4 regions of the Mesorhizobium sp. WSM4849 genome follow, and region 4 is predicted to be linked to each of the others. Evidence: predicted binding sites of a transcription regulator. Region 4 holds the regulator's gene; each other region holds the start of a gene.

Region 1 (4,103 bases), on a different contig from region 4:
GAACGGCGGCAGATAGGCGGAGCATGACTGCCTCCCGTGGCAGGATCGGCGCTCATGCCACGATAGCGCCAGCAATTGTGATGGCTATCATCGGGACAGTCACGTTTTCGCGAGCGCCGGACGGGCTGGTCGTCTGAACCTTTTGTCCCGACTTACGCGACAAATCGCGTCGAATGGGACGCGCCACGGCCCTGCCGCCCCGATGATATCGTCAACGATCAGGGCGTCGGACGGAAGACGCCGTTCTCGTCGCGCTTGAGCGGCGCCTTTTGCCGGAAAAGCGGGGCACCAGGCGCTTCGGTGACCGAAACGCCCTCTGTCCAATCGGCGGGTGCAATAGCGATGTAACGCGCATATCCGCCTGACCCGCCAAGCGGCTTGGCAAAGCCGATTGTAACCAACGCCCCAGCCTCAGGCACCTTGTCGAGGTTTGCAACACCTTCTGCCTGCGTGAAATTGTTGTGAAGCAGCCAATGTTCGCCCTCGAGATTGGGCGTGGTGTCGGTGTCGAGCGGCTCATGACCATGAAACAGAATCTTCCGCTCCAGATGCAGGAACTTCAGCGCGTCCAAACTGACGCCTGGAAACGGCTTCTGGTTGAAGCGGGCGGCATCGGACCATTTCTTGTACCAATCCGAACGCACGAAGACGACCGAACCCTCCGGTATGCGGCCGTGCTCCTTTTCCCATTCTTCGATGTCGGCGACCTGGAGGTGATAGCCTTCGTCGGTCTGCACCTTGCCGCTGATGTCGATCACGACGAGCGGCCGCACGGCATAAGTGGCCGGCAGGTCGCTGATCGTTGCACCGAGTGGGTTCCAGTGGGAGGGCGGATCGAGCTGCGTGCCATATTGGTCCGTCGACAATTCGTAGGCGCTCCCGACGAACCCATGCTTGTCATAGGTGAACTCTTCGCCGGCCTTGACGTAGCCCTCGATGTCCTTCCCGGCGACAGCCGGTTTGAATTTGGCATTGGCGAAGCCCGGCCATACGGGCTGCACCGGCTCGAAGGCGTGGGTCAGATCGATGTACTTGGCCGATTTGAGCGTGTTCTCATAAACCGACCAAAGCGACGATTCCTGCGCCACCGCGATCGCCGGCACTGACCAAGCGGCTGCCAGCGAGGCGATACGAACGAATTTAGATACATTCATCTGCAATCTCCCCGAATATTGCTGAGTATCGCGAGTTTCCCGCAGGACGACAAGCATATGCATTCCTCCCAAGAGTATCGCGCCAATGCGGATTCCATCATGCCGCTTTCCGCCCACGGCTTGCGCGCCGCCTCACCCTAACGAAGGACGCGACGTTCCCTCGCCCGCTATGGGGAGAGTGACGACCGTCACTTCGCCGGCGCCACCCAGATTTCGGCGTCGAGCCTCTTGGTCGAAAGGCCGCGCGCGATGGCTTCGGCGCTGCGGGCGTTTTTCGATAAGGCCGCGGCCTGACGCTTGCTGATCACCAGCCCTTCGGCCAGAGCCCGGTTTCCCGAAAACACCCGCGACAGGAACGGCACGCGACTGCCGCGCGCCCGCGAAAACCGCGCCGGCATGGTTTGCCGGGCCGTGTGGGCGACGACTTCGTCGATCCAGCCTTCCGCCAACCGCGCCCCCGGCTCCAGCAGCAGCAGCCAGTCGCCCTTGGCCTGCCTGATGCCGGCGGCAATGCCGCCGCTCGCCACATAAAGGCAGCCGGCATGTTCGGCAACGCGGTGCGTCTGGTCGGTCGAGCCGGTGTCGCAGACGATGACATCGCGCACCACGCCCTCGACCGCGCCGCCAATCAGCGAGGCAAGCGTGCGGGCAAGTCTCTCTTCGTCATTCAGGGTCTGGATGAGAACGCTAAGCATCGTTAGCCGAATAGCGGAATGCGGGGCGCAGTGCCAGTTTTTGCGTAGCATGGCAAAAATGTTCTTGATTTGTTCTGGTGGATAAAATAGGATTATTTTCATGAACAGAGCGATTCGACAGCCAGCCGACAGTCCCTGGGAGAGGGCAAAAATGGAACAGATCGTACGTGCCGACATTGCCGCCTTCGGGGCTGGAAGGGCCGAGATGGCCAATGCAATGATCGAGCAGAGTGGCGTCCGAATCCGTCCAGACCGCAATCGCGGCCGGTCCGCCGGCATCAACCCGTCCGGCCGGTTCGAACCGGTCAGCCGGCATGTGTTCGATGATGGCTGGAACTCGCTGGAGGAGCTGCCGCCCTTCAAGACCGAGGTGCAGGTCGAAAAGCCGCGCACCATCATCACCCGTAACGAATCGCCCGACATTTCCTTCGACCGCTCGATCAACCCCTATCGCGGCTGCGAGCATGGCTGCGTCTATTGCTTCGCGCGGCCGACGCACAGCTTCATGGGCCTGTCGCCGGGGCTGGATTTCGAATCGAAGCTGTTCGCCAAGCCGGATGCGGCGCGGCTACTCGACAAGGAACTGTCGAAGGACGGCTACCAGCCGCGCACCATCGCCATCGGCACCAACACCGATCCCTACCAGCCGATCGAGAAGCAGTACCGGATCATGCGCGAGATCCTCGAAGTGCTGGAGGCGCGCGGCCATCCGGTCGGCATCGTCACCAAATCCGCGCTGGTGACGCGCGACATCGACATCCTGTCGCGCATGGCCGAACGCGGGCTGGCCAAGGTGGCGCTGTCGGTGACGACGCTTGACCGGATGCTGGCCAGAACGATGGAGCCCCGCGCGTCGACGCCGACCAAGCGGCTGGAGGCGATCAGGCAGCTTTCGGACGCCGGCATTCCGGCCTCGGTCATGGTCGCTCCGATCATCCCCGGCCTGACCGATCAGGAGATGGAACGCATCCTCGATTCGGCACGTGCGGCAGGAGCGCGCGAGGCCGGCTATGTCGTGCTGCGCCTGCCGCTGGAAGTCGCGCCGATCTTCAAGGATTGGCTGCTGCGCCATTATCCGGACCGCTACCGTCACGTCATGTCGCTGATCCGCTCGATGCGCGACGGCAAGGATTACGATTCGGATTGGGGCAAGCGCATGAAAGGGTCCGGCCCCTATGCCTGGCAGATCGGCCGGCGCTTCGAGATCGCCGCCAAACGGCTTGGCCTCAACGCCGAACGGCGGTCGCTCAGGACCGACCAGTTCGTTGCGGCGGCCAAGGCAACCGAGCAACTGATGCTGCTGTGAAGACATCGTGTGCCGCCGCTGCCGGCGGCACATGAAAAATCCCGTCCGGCCTGTCCTTGTCCCCGGGCTTGCAGACGGTGCCCTCCGGGTCCGGTGCCTCACCCGACCCGGAGGGGCTTGCGGAGAATCGGAGCCGATGCGAACCTCGCCGCAACATGGCTCGCGCGCGTTCTGATTCTCCGCTTCTCTTCGAAATCGTTGAGAGACCCGATTTCTCCTTCGAGACGAAGGCGATGGCCGAAGGCCTATGGCCGGTGGCGGGAATGGACGAGGCAGGCCGTGGCCCGCTCGCCGGGCCGGTCGTGGCGGCAGCGGTGGTGCTCGATCCCGCCAACATTCCCGACGGCCTCGACGATTCCAAGCGCCTCAGCCATCTGCAGCGCGAGGCGCTGTTCCTGAAAATCCTCGGCTCCGCTCTTGGCGTGTCGATGGCTTCGGTCAGCGCGGAAGGCATCGATGGCAGCAATATTCTCAAGGCAAGCCTCGAGGCAATGCGTCGCGCTTTGGTCGGGCTCTCGGTGCAGCCAAAGCTGGCCCTGGCCGACGGGCGCGACGTGCCACCCGGACTGCCATGCGAAGGCAGAGCGCTGATCAAAGGCGACCAGCGCTCGCAGTCGATCGCCGCCGCCTCGATCGTCGCCAAGGTGATGCGCGACCGCATGATGTGCGGCTGCGGCAGCCATCACGCGCATTACGGTTTCGAACTCCATATGGGCTACGCCACAGTCCGCCACCGTGCCGCGATCGAGCGGCATGGACCGGTGGCGCGGCTGCACCGCGCGTCCTTCGCACCGTTCCGGTTTGGCGGAACCGAAGTGCTCGACGAAGAGAGTTTTTCGGGTCTGGATTAAGCGATGGTCCATCGTCGCGCTTTCTCCCCCCTTGAGGTCCCTTGAGGGGGAGATGGCCGGCAGGCCAGAGGGGGTAGCCGCGCGTGAATGGCCAACC
Region 2 (4,103 bases), on a different contig from region 4:
ACCCGCGTGCTCAAGGACAGTGCCGGCATCAGCGTCGACGACATCGCCAAGCGGCTGATCGATTATGGTTTCCATGCGCCGACCATGTCGTTTCCGGTGGCCGGCACCTTGATGGTCGAGCCGACCGAGTCCGAGCCCAAGAGCGAGGTGGATCGATTCTGCGAAGCGATGATCGCGATATCGGGCGAGGCAGCCAAGGTGGCGAAAGGCGAATGGCCCTTGGCCGACAATCCGCTGGTCAATGCGCCGCATACAGCGGCCGAGGCGCTGGCCGGCCAGTGGACCCATCCCTATTCGCGCCTGGAGGCAGCCTACCCCGCCGGTGATGCCGACACATCAGCCAAATACTGGCCGCCGGTGTCGCGCATCGACAATGTCGCCGGCGACCGCAACCTCGTCTGCTCCTGCCCGCCGCTGTCGGAATATCTGGGGGCGGCGGAGTAGACCATGATCCCGAAAAGTGGAATCCGGTTTTCGGACAAGATCATGGTCTAATAAGAAGATAGAAGCCTCAATCAGGCAGAACGCAAGGCCGGCGCGTCGGCCTTGCTCGTCTTCTGGGCGACGACGCGATTTCGCCCGGCGCGCTTTGCCGCATAAAGTGCGGCGTCGGCTTCGGCCAGCACATGGTCGAGACTGGTCCCATCCGTCCCGCCAAAGCCGATGCCGCCACTGACGGTGCTACGCAACGGACCAAGCTGGGTGGCCACGATTTCCGTGCCGAAGGCGACGCTGATCTTGCTCGCAATGTCGTAAGCCTTCTCTTCAGTCATCCGCGACATGACGAGGACGAATTCCTCGCCACCCAGCCGGAAGGCGTCGACTCCGGTCCTGGCATATTTCCTGATGACAGCGGCGAAGCGGCGCAGAACCTGATCACCGACCGGATGACCGAATACGTCGTTCGTTTTTTTGAAATGATCGAGGTCGAACATGGCAACGGACATGAACGGGCCGAAAACCCGCTCACCGTAGAATGCCGTCAACGCCCGCCGGTTCATCAGCCCGGTCAATGGGTCGGTCATGGTCTCGGCCTTCAATTCGATCTGCGCCTGCAAGTGGTGCAGGGAGAGCGTCAGTGCGCCGAGCCCGGTCATGCAGGCGACCGCGACGACGGAATTCAACCGTTCGGCCCAATTGTCGGGCGCAACGCCGAGCTCCCATTGGCCCTCGACCAGCAGGACCGCGCCGCAAAGCACGAAGGACAGCGCACAGACGCAGCTCAGGAAGGAAACGACCAGCAATATCCGGCGATCGTGGCCACCTTTGATCCAGAACATCACCCCGATAAGCGAGAGCAGCGCCGTTACCGTCGCGTAGGTGACGATGAAGCCGACGCCATCAAGGCCCAGCGACGTCGCGCCTGCGCAAACCGCCATCGCAGCCACGGTCGGCAAGATGGCGCGCCTGTAGTCGCGCACGCCGAGATACTGCATGGCCGACAGGCAGAGGGTCAGGAAGCCCAGGCTGAGAAGCGCAAGCACAATCTGGCAAAGCCAGGGGCTGGGATGCCTGGCATAATGCCAGAACAAGACCACATGCGCGACGAGCACGAGAATGCCGCACGCCACCGTCAGCACATAGCGTGCCTGCGGCGCGGTGAACCAGATCGCAAACATGGTGATGCTGAGGCACGTGCCCGACAGCGCCGCCGCGAGTAGGAGCGAACTGTAATCCAACATGCGCTAGCAGCAGCCTTTTCACGGGTTCTGCCGCATTCTAGGCCACCGGCAGTGGACGGATACCGTTTTTCGGCCAACCTTCGGACGTAACCTTCGGACAAGGTTTACAAAGCGTCGATGCCCTCGACCCATTTCCGCCGCTTGGTTGTCGGATGGTTTTGCAGTAAGAGGCTCTATCCTCGAACGTAACAGGAACCTCCGTCGCCTGCCCGCAAAAAGCGTGGCAGTATCGGGTGGTGATTCGCAGCATCGGAATCCAGGACCAGCATGGACGACAGTAACGATCTTTTCGGCAGTTTGGACAAGCAGCCGCAACCGGTTCGCGCAACCGCACGCCCGGCCGACCCGCTGGTGCAGGCGGCGAAGCGCCCGGCATCCCGCGACGGCAGCGAGAGCTACAGCGCCGCCGACATCGAGGTTCTGGAAGGGCTGGAGCCGGTGCGGCGGCGACCCGGCATGTATATCGGCGGCACCGACGACAAGGCGATGCACCATTTATTCGCCGAGGTCATCGACAATTCGATGGACGAGGCGGTCGCCGGCCACGCAACCTTCATCGATGTCGAGCTTTCTGCCGACGGATATCTGGCGGTCACCGATAATGGCCGCGGCATTCCGGTCGATCCGCATCCGAAATTCAAGAAGCCGGCGCTCGAAGTCATCATGACGACGCTGCATTCCGGCGGCAAGTTCGACAGCAAGGTCTACGAGACCTCGGGCGGCCTGCACGGGGTCGGCGTCTCCGTCGTCAACGCGCTGTCGGACCATCTCGAGGTCGAAGTCGCGCGCGGCCGCCAGCTCTATCGCCAGCGCTTTTCGCGCGGCGTTCCGGTGACCGGCCTGGAGCAGCTCGGCGAGGTGCATAACCGCCGCGGCACCAGGATACGCTTCCATCCCGACGAGCAGATCTTTGGCAAGGGTGCGGCATTCGAGCCGGCGCGGCTCTACCGCATGACCCGCTCGAAAGCCTATCTGTTCGGTGGCGTCGAGATCCGCTGGACCTGCGATCCGTCGCTGATCAAGGAGAAGGACACGACACCGGCTAAGGCCGAGTTCCATTTTCCCGGTGGCCTCAAGGACTATCTGAAAGCCTCGCTCGGCGACGAATTCCAGGTCACCCGCGAAATCTTTGCCGGCAAAAGCGACAGGCAAGGCGGCCACGGCTCGCTCGAATGGGCGGTGACCTGGTTCGGCGGCGACGGGTTCCTCAATTCCTACTGCAACACCATTCCGACCGGCGAAGGCGGCACGCACGAGGCGGGCTTCCGCAACGTTTTGACCCGCGGCCTGCGCGCCTATGCCGAGTTGGTCGGCAACAAGCGCGCTTCGATCGTCACGTCGGAAGACGTCATGATCTCGGCGGCAGGCATGCTGTCGGTGTTCATCCGTGAGCCGGAATTCGTCGGCCAGACCAAGGACAGGCTGGCGACGATCGAGGCGATCAGGATCGTCGAGACTGCCATCCGCGACCCCTTCGATCACTGGCTGGCCGACAATCCGCAGGAAGCCTCGAAGCTGCTCGAATGGGTGATCGCACGTGCCGACGAACGGGTGCGCCGCCGCCAGGAAAAGGAAGTGTCGCGCAAGAGCGCGGTGCGCAAGCTGCGGCTGCCCGGCAAGCTCGCCGACTGCACGCAGAATGCCGCGGCCGGCGCAGAACTCTTTATTGTCGAGGGCGATTCGGCCGGCGGCTCGGCGAAACAGGCGCGCGACCGCGCCAGCCAGGCGGTGCTGCCGCTGCGCGGCAAGATCCTCAACGTCGCCAGCGCCGGCAACGACAAGCTGGCCGGCAACCAGCAGATTTCCGACCTGATCCAGGCGCTTGGCTGTGGCACGCGGTCAAAATACCGCGATGAGGATCTGCGCTACGACCGGGTCATCATCATGACCGACGCCGACGTCGACGGCGCCCATATCGCTTCGTTGCTGATCACCTTCTTCTATCAGGAGATGCCGAGCCTGGTCCGCGGCGGCCATCTCTATCTGGCGGTGCCGCCGCTCTACTCGATCCGGCAAGGCGGCAAGGTCGCCTATGCCCGCGACGACGCGCACAAGGACGAACTTCTGCGCACCGAGTTCACCGGGCGCGGCAAGGTCGAAATCGGCCGCTTCAAGGGGTTGGGCGAAATGATGGCCGCCCAGCTCAAGGAAACCACCATGGACCCGAGAAAGCGCACGCTGCTCAGGGTCGATGTGATCGACGCCGAGGCGGCGACCAAGGACACGGTCGACGCGCTGATGGGCACCAAGCCGGAAGCCCGCTTCCGCTTCATCCAGGAACGTGCGGAATTCGCCGAGACGGAAGTGCTGGACATCTGAGCGTTCTAGGGTTCGGACCCATAAACGCGTGGCAAGCCGCGCGTCGATGACTGCCGGGTGATCAGCGGGATCGTCCACGTTCTGAAGTCCGGCGGGCGCTGG
Region 3 (4,103 bases), on a different contig from region 4:
ACCGCGACAGTTTCGGCAATTGGTGCAACCGTCTTGTTGCCCCGCCCGGGCGCTTTACCTTCGGCACGGACGCGGTGATCCGCGATCCCGGAACCTTCGAGATCGGCGATCTGGTGGCGTGGCAGCACGAGGTGCGCGACCTGCCGTCGGAGACATTGCTGTTCCTGCTGCCCAGCCGCTATTGCGAGAGCGACGTGCTGGCGAGCGAGGCGTGGCGGCTGTTCGGCCACACACCGCTCGGCATTCCACGCGTGCAGGCGGTCTGCGATGTCGTCCACAACCACATTATCTTCAATTACGGCAATGCGCGGCCGACGCGCACCGCGGCAGAGGCCTATCGTGAGAAAAGCGGCGTCTGTCGCGACTTCGCCCATCTCGCCGTCGCCTTCTGTCGCGCCTTGAACATCCCGACGCGCTACTGCACCGGCTACATCAGCGACATCGGCCTGCCGAAACCGTGGTCGGACATGGATTTCGCCGCCTGGATGGAGGTCTATCTCGGCGGCCGCTGGCATGCCTTCGATCCGCGCAACAATGCGCCGCGCATCGGCCGTATCCTGATCGCCTCCGGCCGCGACGCAGCCGATGTGCCGCTGACCCATATTTTCGGGCCGGGCACGCTGGCCGGCTTCAAGGTCTGGACGGAAGAGGTCATCGAACAGGCGTCGGCGCAGCAGTCTTGAACCGCCGGATGCTTCGCGCGTTGTGAATGCCTGTGGAACTGCGGCGGCTGCGCCGTTAAGCTCGAACGCGTCGAGGCGCAGCCGAAGGGAGGAGCGAAGATGAAAATCGACGGCGGGTGCCATTGCGGCGCTATCACCTACGAAGCGGAGGTCGATCCGGAAAAGACCAGTATTTGCCACTGCATCGATTGTCAGCAGCTGACGGGCACGGCCTTCCGCGTGACCGTGCCGGCGCCGGAGGACCACTACCGGATCACCAAGGGCACGCCGAAGATCTACATCAAGATCGCATCGAGCGGCGCCAGGCGCGCCCAGGCCTTTTGCGGCGAGTGCGGTTCGCACCTCTATGCCACGTCGGTCGGCGACGGGCCGAAAGTCTACGGCATCAGAGTCGGCACGGCGCGGCAGCGCGAACAACTGATCCCGAGAAAACAGATATGGCACCGCTCGGCGCTGCACTGGCTGCCGGAGTTCGAAGGCATGACGACCGTCGAGGAGCAATAGCCTCTCAGTCGTCGCCTTCGACGACCCTTAGTCTCAGCTGACCGGTCTTGGAGTCGGCGACGCGCGCACCCGCTTCGGCCTTCGCGCTGGCCCCCGATCCGGCGTCGCCCTCCGTCGGCTGCGCGCCGAACTCCAGCGCCTCGATCTTCTGGCCGCGCTTGGTCACCTTCGACGTCGAGACGAGGATATCGTCGATATCCTTGGCCGACTGGCCGAAATGGCTCTGCAGCTTGCGCACCCGCTCGTCGAGGCGCGAGACATCCTCCATCAGCCGGATGACTTCGCCCTGGATCAGATGCGCCTGCTCGCGCATGCGGGCGTCCTTGAGGATCGCCTGGATGACCTGGATCGACAGCATCAGCAGCGACGGCGAGACGATGACGATTCGGGCACGGTGCGCCTTGTGAACAATCCCCTCGAAATTCTCGTGGATCTCCGCGAACACCGATTCCGACGGCACGAACATGAAGGCGGTGTCCTGCGTCTCGCCCTGGATCAGGTATTTTTCTGAAATATCGCGGACGTGCACCTCGATGTCGCGCCGAAACGCTTGGGCTGCGACCTTCTGCAAATCGACGCCTTCGGCGGCACGGATGGCGTTCCAGGCTTCCAGCGGAAACTTGGCGTCGATGGCAAGTGCGGGCGCGCCATTCGGCATCTTCACCAGGCAGTCGGGCCGGCTGCCGTTCGACAAGGTCGCCTGGAATTCGTAGGCACCGTGCGGCAGGCCGTCGGCGACGATCGCCTCCATGCGAGACTGGCCGAAGGCGCCGCGCGTCTGCTTGTTGGAGAGGATCGCCTGAAGCTGAACGACCTGGCCGGCGAGCGACTGGATGTTGCCCTGCGCCGTATCGATGACCGCCAGCCGCTCCTGCAGTCTGGCGAGGCTCTCATGCGTCGATTTCGTCTGCTCGGTCATGGTCTGGCCGAGACGGCCGGTCATCGCGTCGAGGCGTTGACCGATCGATTGTGTGAGTTCGGCCTGCCGCGCCCCGAACACTTCGGCGATGGCGCCGATGCGGCCCTGCATCTCGGCCTGGCTTTGCAAAATGCCGGCCATCCGCGCCTCCGCGTCACGGGCGTGGTCGGCGGCTTCGGCGGCAGCCACCGCACGCGCCTTGGCCGAGCGCCAGAGCGCGACGACGAGCGCCACGAACAGACCCAGAAACAGGATCGCGCCGAATGCCAGTGCGTGACCGAGCGTGATCGTGGTGGCGCCGAGCCGGGCGATTGGTTCGGACAGGATGGTGGTCAGGTCATTCATATTGGGCAGCATAGATGATTCGGCCTGACGGCACAGATCAAAACGTGAACGGCGCTGCAAATGCCCCGGTTGACGCTTTTCGTGCGAGGTCTTAGGTGAGACGCCATGTCGATCAAGCCGCTCATCATCCTTCCCGATCCCGTCCTGCGCCAGGTTTCGAAACCGGTCGAGCGCGTCGATGGGGCATTGCGCAAACTGGCCGACGATATGCTGGACACCATGTATGATGCGCCGGGCATCGGTCTGGCGGCGATCCAGGTCGGCGAGCCGCTGCGCATGCTGGTGATCGATCTCGCCAAGGAAGACGAGACGCCGGCGCCGCATGTCTTCATCAATCCCGAGATTCTTGAGAGCGCCGATCAGCGCTCTGTCTACGAGGAAGGTTGCCTGTCGATCCCGGATTACTATGCCGAGGTCGAGCGCCCCGCCGCTGTGCGGGTGAAATATCTCGATCGCGACGGCAAGCTGCAGGAGATCGAGGCCGAAGGGCTGATGGCGACCTGCCTGCAGCACGAGATCGACCATCTCAACGGTATTCTGTTCATCGACCACATCTCGAAACTGAAGCGCGACATGGTGGTGAAGAAATTCAAGAAGCTCTCGAGGGAGAAGACGCCGGGCAGCAAGGCGCCGGGTAAGTTGGTGGGATAGGGCTCAAAAATGCCCCTGCGCGTCATCTTCATGGGTACGCCCGAATTCTCCGTGCCGACGCTGCGGGCGATCGCAGATGCCGGGCATGAGATAGAAGCCGTCTACACCCAGCCACCGCGCGCCGCCGGTCGCCGTGGGCTGGAACTGACGCGGTCGCCGGTGCAGCGCGAGGCGGAGCGGCTGGGCCTCGAGGTGCGGACGCCGGTGTCGCTGAAGAGCGAAGGCGAGCAGCAGGCGTTCCGCGCCTTGCGGGCCGATGTCTCCGTCGTCGTCGCCTATGGATTGCTGTTGCCTAAACCGATTCTCGAGGCGCCGCGGCTCGGCTGCCTCAATGGTCACGCGTCGCTGTTGCCACGCTGGCGCGGCGCCGCCCCTATCCAGCGCGCCATCATGGCCGGCGATACCGAGACAGGCATGATGGTGATGCGGATGGAAGAGGGCCTGGACACCGGCCCGGTGGCGATGGTCGAAAAATGCGCCATCGGCCCCGATATGACGGCCGGCGAACTGCACGATCGGTTGATGCACGTTGGTGCCGCGCTGATGGCGGAAGCGCTGGCACGAATGGAACGGGATGCCCTGACATTTACCGCACAGGCGACGGAGGGGGTGACCTACGCCAAAAAGATCGATAAAGCGGAGACGCGCGTGGACTGGACGCGGCCTGCTGGCGAAGTCCACGATCATATTCGCGGCCTGTCGCCCTTTCCCGGCGCATGGTGCGAGACCGAAATTGGCGGCCGCTTGGAGCGGCTGAAACTGCTTCGCTCGACGCTTTCGGATGGCGCCGGCGAGCCGGGAGGAATTCTCGACGACCGGCTGACGGTCGCCTGCGGGTCAGGCGCGATCAGGCTGGTCGAAGTTCAACGTGCGGGCGGAAGGCCCATTGCCGCGCAGGAATTTCTGCGCGGGGCCAAGCTCGAAGAAGGAATGAAATTCTCATGAGCATGATGTCGATACGCGCGGCAACGCCGCGGGACCGCGAGGCGATCCGCCTCGTC
Region 4 (4,103 bases):
ATGGCACTGCTTCCGGTCGCCGAGGCGCTCGAGCGCCTGCTTGAGGATGCTGCGCCCTTGCAGGCTGAAAGCGTCGCCCTGATGGACGCCGCCGACCGCGTGCTGGCGGAGCCGCTCCTGGCGCTCCGCACCCAGCCGCCGTTCAACGCGTCCGCCATGGACGGCTATGCCGTGCGGGCCGAGGATGTCGCGTCCGTGCCCGCAAGACTTTCGGTGATCGGCATCGCGCCGGCCGGACGCGGCTTTGCCGGAACAGTCGGCCCGGCGCAGGCCGTGCGCATCTTCACCGGCGCGCCGCTTCCTGCAGGCGCGGACACCATCGTCATCCAGGAGAATGTCCGCGACCTCGGCGGCGGCAGCATCGAAGTGACCGCGTCGACGGTTGAAGGCCGCAACATCCGCCGCCTCGGGCTCGATTTCTCGAAGGGCGACGTCCTGCTGGAGAAAGGCCGCCCGCTTGATCCGGCGGCATTGTCGCTGGCGGCGTCGGCCAACCACCCGCAGGTCAGCGTGGTGAAACGGCCGTTGGTCGCCATCATCGCCACCGGCGACGAATTGCTGCCGCCGGGCAGCGACCTTGGCCCCGACCAGATCATCTCGTCCAATGCCTATGGCGTCGCCGCCGCGGCCCGCTCGGTCGGCGCCAGCGCGCTCGATCTCGGCATCGCCCCCGACCGCAAGGAGGCGATCGCCACGCTGGTGAAACAAGCGGTCGACGCAGGCGCCGACGTCATCGTCACGCTGGGCGGCGCCTCGGTCGGCGACCATGACCTGGTCCATGACGTGCTGACCGGTGAAGGCATGACGCTCGATTTCTGGAAAATCGCCATGCGGCCCGGCAAGCCGCTGATGTTCGGGCGGCTGGGCGACATCCGCTGCATCGGCCTGCCTGGCAATCCGGTGGCGAGCCTGGTCTGCACGCAGCTCTTTCTGACGCCGATGCTTGCGCGGCTCGGCGGCCGCGCCTTCCGGCAGGACATGCGTCAGGCGCGGCTCGGCGCCGCCATGCCGGCCAACGATCTCAGGCAGGACTATGTACGCGCCGTGGTGAGCGAAGAAGCCGGCACGCTGCTGGCGACCCCGTTCGGCATCCAGGATTCCTCGATGCTCAAAATGCTGGCCGACGCCAACGGGCTGATCGTGCGCGAGCCGTTCGCTCCCCCAGCCGCGACGGGCGCCGCGTGCAGCGTGCTGATGCTACGCTGAACAAAACGTCAACACATTCATTAAATTTTAAACGGTTGCGGAACACAACTGGAACAGATAGTGTTTGTTCTGGGTTTGTTTTTCTGATTCTGTTGGGGGTCGCGATGCTGACACGCAAACAACATGAACTGCTGATGTTCATCCACGAGCGGCTGAAGGAAAGCGGCATTCCGCCCTCGTTCGACGAGATGAAGGAAGCGCTCGACCTCGCCTCGAAGTCGGGGATCCATCGGCTGATCACTGCACTGGAGGAGCGCGGTTTCATTCGCCGCCTGCCCAACCGCGCCCGCGCGCTGGAGGTGCTGCGCCTGCCCGATTCGATCGCGCCCGGCCTCAATGCGGCGCGCAAATTCTCGCCAAGCGTCATTCAGGGCAGCCTTGGGCAGGGCAGCCTCGGACGACAGATCAAGCCGGCGCCTTCGCGCATGCCTGCGGCCGGCAATGACGACGACGTCGTTGCCACCATCTCCATACCGGTGATGGGCCGCATCGCTGCCGGTGTGCCGATCGACGCCATCCAGCACCAGACGCATTCGATCTCGGTACCACCGGACATGATCACCGGCGGCACGCACTACGCGCTGGAGGTCAAGGGTGACTCGATGATCGAGGCCGGCATTTTCGACGGCGACACGGTCATCATCCGCAACGCCGACACCGCCCAGCCTGGCGAGATCATCGTCGCCTTGGTCGACGACGAGGAAGCGACGCTGAAGCGGTTCCGCCGCAAAGGTGCCTCGATCGCACTGGAAGCCGCCAATCCGGCCTATGAGACGCGCATCTTCGGGCCGGACAGGGTCAAGGTGCAAGGCAAGCTCGTCGGACTGATCCGGCGTTACTGAACGGCAGGCTTTTTGGGTTTCTCGGCCCTGCGGTATGGCGGCAGGCCCCTCGCCTCGCGCGAAAATCTCCGCTGCTCATGCCAAGGCCTATAGGGCTGTCTGACGGCAAAACGGATTTCTGCGCGCGTCGTCGCAGATAGCGGATCGAAAAAGACGGCGGCACTGCCCATGCGAGCGAGCTGCCGTTTGGTGACGACGAGAACCAGCGGATTGCGGCAGGGATTATAATAGGCTGTGGCATCATCGATGACGATCAAATCCGCAAAGGCACAGGCTGGCGGTGCGGTTTTGCGGTCGTCGGCGAGCGCGATGATCGCGCCGGACTGGTGCCGGGCGAGGCACAGGCCGGCAGTGCAGTAGAAGGGCGCTCCCGGCGGCAGGTCGGCCGGGTCGACGATGTCGAACCGCACGTCTCCTTTTTCGAATGTCTCCGGCTCGACAATGGTCGCTGAAACCAGCGCATGTTTCCAGTTGTCGGTGGTGAATTCGTTCGAGCGCACCCGGTTGACGGCAAGTTCGCCGCCGCCGATCGGCAGCGCCACCAGATGCGCATCTTCCGAAATCAGCACGTCGGGGGTGCGCGTCTCGGAAATCGTCAGCAGGCCGGCGAGCGCAAAGGGAAGTGCCGCAAGCCGCAACCATGTCGTTGCCATCGTGGCGATGACTAGGGCGGCCGTCACCAGCAGAACCGACTGCAACGAGATCAGCCCGACGGCATCGACCGGCGACCGCTCGGAGATCCATCCCGATATTGCAATCATGGCCGTCAGCCCCTTGCCCATCATGTATAGGAAAGGGCCGTCGAAGCCGAACGGCATTGCCAAGGCGCTGACGACGGCCAGGAACATGACGACCGTGACGATCGGCATGACGGCCAGATTGGCGAACAGGCTGAGCGGCGAGACGCGCTGGAAGTGCCAGATGGCGAAGAGTGCGGTGGCGCTGCCGGCAATGATGGAGGTCATTGCGATGGTACCTGTCCCAGCGGCAAGTTTTCGCGTGACGAAAGCGATCGTTGACCGTCGCTGTGGCGGCGCGGTGGCCTTGTCGGCACGATAGTCGGACCAGCCGGCATAGGCGCCCACGAGAGCAGCGGTCGCGGCGAAGGACATCTGGAAGCTTGGGCCGACCACCTCGTGCGGCGACACGACGATGACGGCGATGGCCGAAATCGCCAGATTGCGCAAGGTGAGTGCCGCCCGGTCGAACAGCACGGCGACAAGCATTACCGCCAGCATGATAAAGCTGCGTTCAGCCGCGACCACGATACCGGAAAAAATCAGATAGGCAGCGATGGAAACGAGTGCGGCAGCAGCCGCATATTTTTTGACCGGCCGGCGCGACGAAAAATCGGGAACCAGCGCAAAGGCGCCGCGCAGCAATCCCATGATGGTGCCGGCGACAAGCGCCATGTGCAGGCCGGAAATCGAGATGATGTGGTAGATGCCGGTGCGCCGCATCGATTCGTTTATCTCTTCGGGAATGCCGGCACGCACGCCGACGATCAGCGCGGCGGCAATCTCCCCCTCGGCGCCACCGATGCTGTCCCTGATATGGTCGGCGATGGTTTCACGCGCCTTTTCGATCGAGGAAGAAATGCGCGCGGCGAACGGTGCATCTTCGGAAACGACGATCTTCGGATTGCCGAGGAAAAAGCCACTGGCACCGATACCGGCGAAATAGCTGTCGAAGGAGAAGTCATAACTGTCCGGCCTAACCGGGCCAGTCGGAGGCAGAAGCCTCACATAGCCGGTTGCCACCGAGCCTGCGGTCATCTCAGCGGGAATTTTGCGTGCCGAAACCCTGACACGTTCCGGCGCATAACGCAGTGTCGGCCGGGCGGTCGTCATCACGTCGATGGTCAGCCTGATCCGGCCGTTCGCCATCTGATCGAGCCTAACGACACGGCCGGTGAGCTGGGTCTGGATTTCCGAGCCGAGCATCTGCGTTGCCACGCGCCAGGTTTCAACCTTGGCGGCGAGTAGCCCGAGTGCGCACAGCAGCGCTGCCATGAAGCACAGATGCGTTTTGCGCCATGAGCGTGTCACCGCCGCA

Evidence for each region. The regulator LexA, encoded in region 4, represses DNA repair genes until DNA is damaged. The targets are predictions, from matches to a motif close to TGTTCNNNNTGTGTTCNG.
Region 1: a site for LexA is predicted at 1,909-1,926, ahead of AC0L3L_RS33565 (PA0069 family radical SAM protein). Genes of this name have one in related genera too.
Region 2: a site for LexA is predicted at 1,862-1,879, ahead of parE (DNA topoisomerase IV subunit B). Genes of this name have one in related genera too.
Region 3: a site for LexA is predicted at 2,485-2,502, ahead of AC0L3L_RS20205 (DNA recombination protein RmuC). Genes of this name have one in related genera too.

Annotation. Positions count from the first base shown of each region.
Region 1 is NZ_JBVVPW010000049.1:7,216-11,318, forward strand. Features, by position in the region: gene AC0L3L_RS33550 (MBL fold metallo-hydrolase) at 1-25, opposite strand, end outside; gene AC0L3L_RS33555 (cyclase family protein) at 219-1,154, opposite strand; gene AC0L3L_RS33560 (glycosyltransferase) at 1,343-1,849, opposite strand; gene AC0L3L_RS33565 (PA0069 family radical SAM protein) at 2,001-3,155, shown strand; gene AC0L3L_RS33570 (ribonuclease HII) at 3,311-4,006, shown strand.
Region 2 is NZ_JBVVPW010000030.1:51,895-55,997, forward strand. Features, by position in the region: gene gcvP (aminomethyl-transferring glycine dehydrogenase) at 1-444, shown strand, start outside; gene AC0L3L_RS27670 (GGDEF domain-containing protein) at 516-1,682, opposite strand; gene parE (DNA topoisomerase IV subunit B) at 1,950-4,001, shown strand; partial or broken gene AC0L3L_RS27680 (IS5 family transposase) at 4,026-4,103, shown strand, end outside.
Region 3 is NZ_JBVVPW010000017.1:57,442-61,544, reverse strand. Features, by position in the region: gene AC0L3L_RS20215 (transglutaminase-like domain-containing protein) at 1-683, shown strand, start outside; gene AC0L3L_RS20210 (GFA family protein) at 783-1,187, shown strand; gene AC0L3L_RS20205 (DNA recombination protein RmuC) at 1,192-2,451, opposite strand; gene def (peptide deformylase) at 2,557-3,102, shown strand; gene fmt (methionyl-tRNA formyltransferase) at 3,112-4,047, shown strand; gene AC0L3L_RS20190 (GNAT family N-acetyltransferase) at 4,044-4,103, shown strand, end outside.
Region 4 is NZ_JBVVPW010000008.1:232,666-236,768, forward strand. Features, by position in the region: gene AC0L3L_RS11460 (molybdopterin molybdotransferase MoeA) at 1-1,206, shown strand; gene lexA (transcriptional repressor LexA) at 1,311-2,048, shown strand; gene AC0L3L_RS11470 (ComEC/Rec2 family competence protein) at 2,042-4,103, opposite strand, start outside.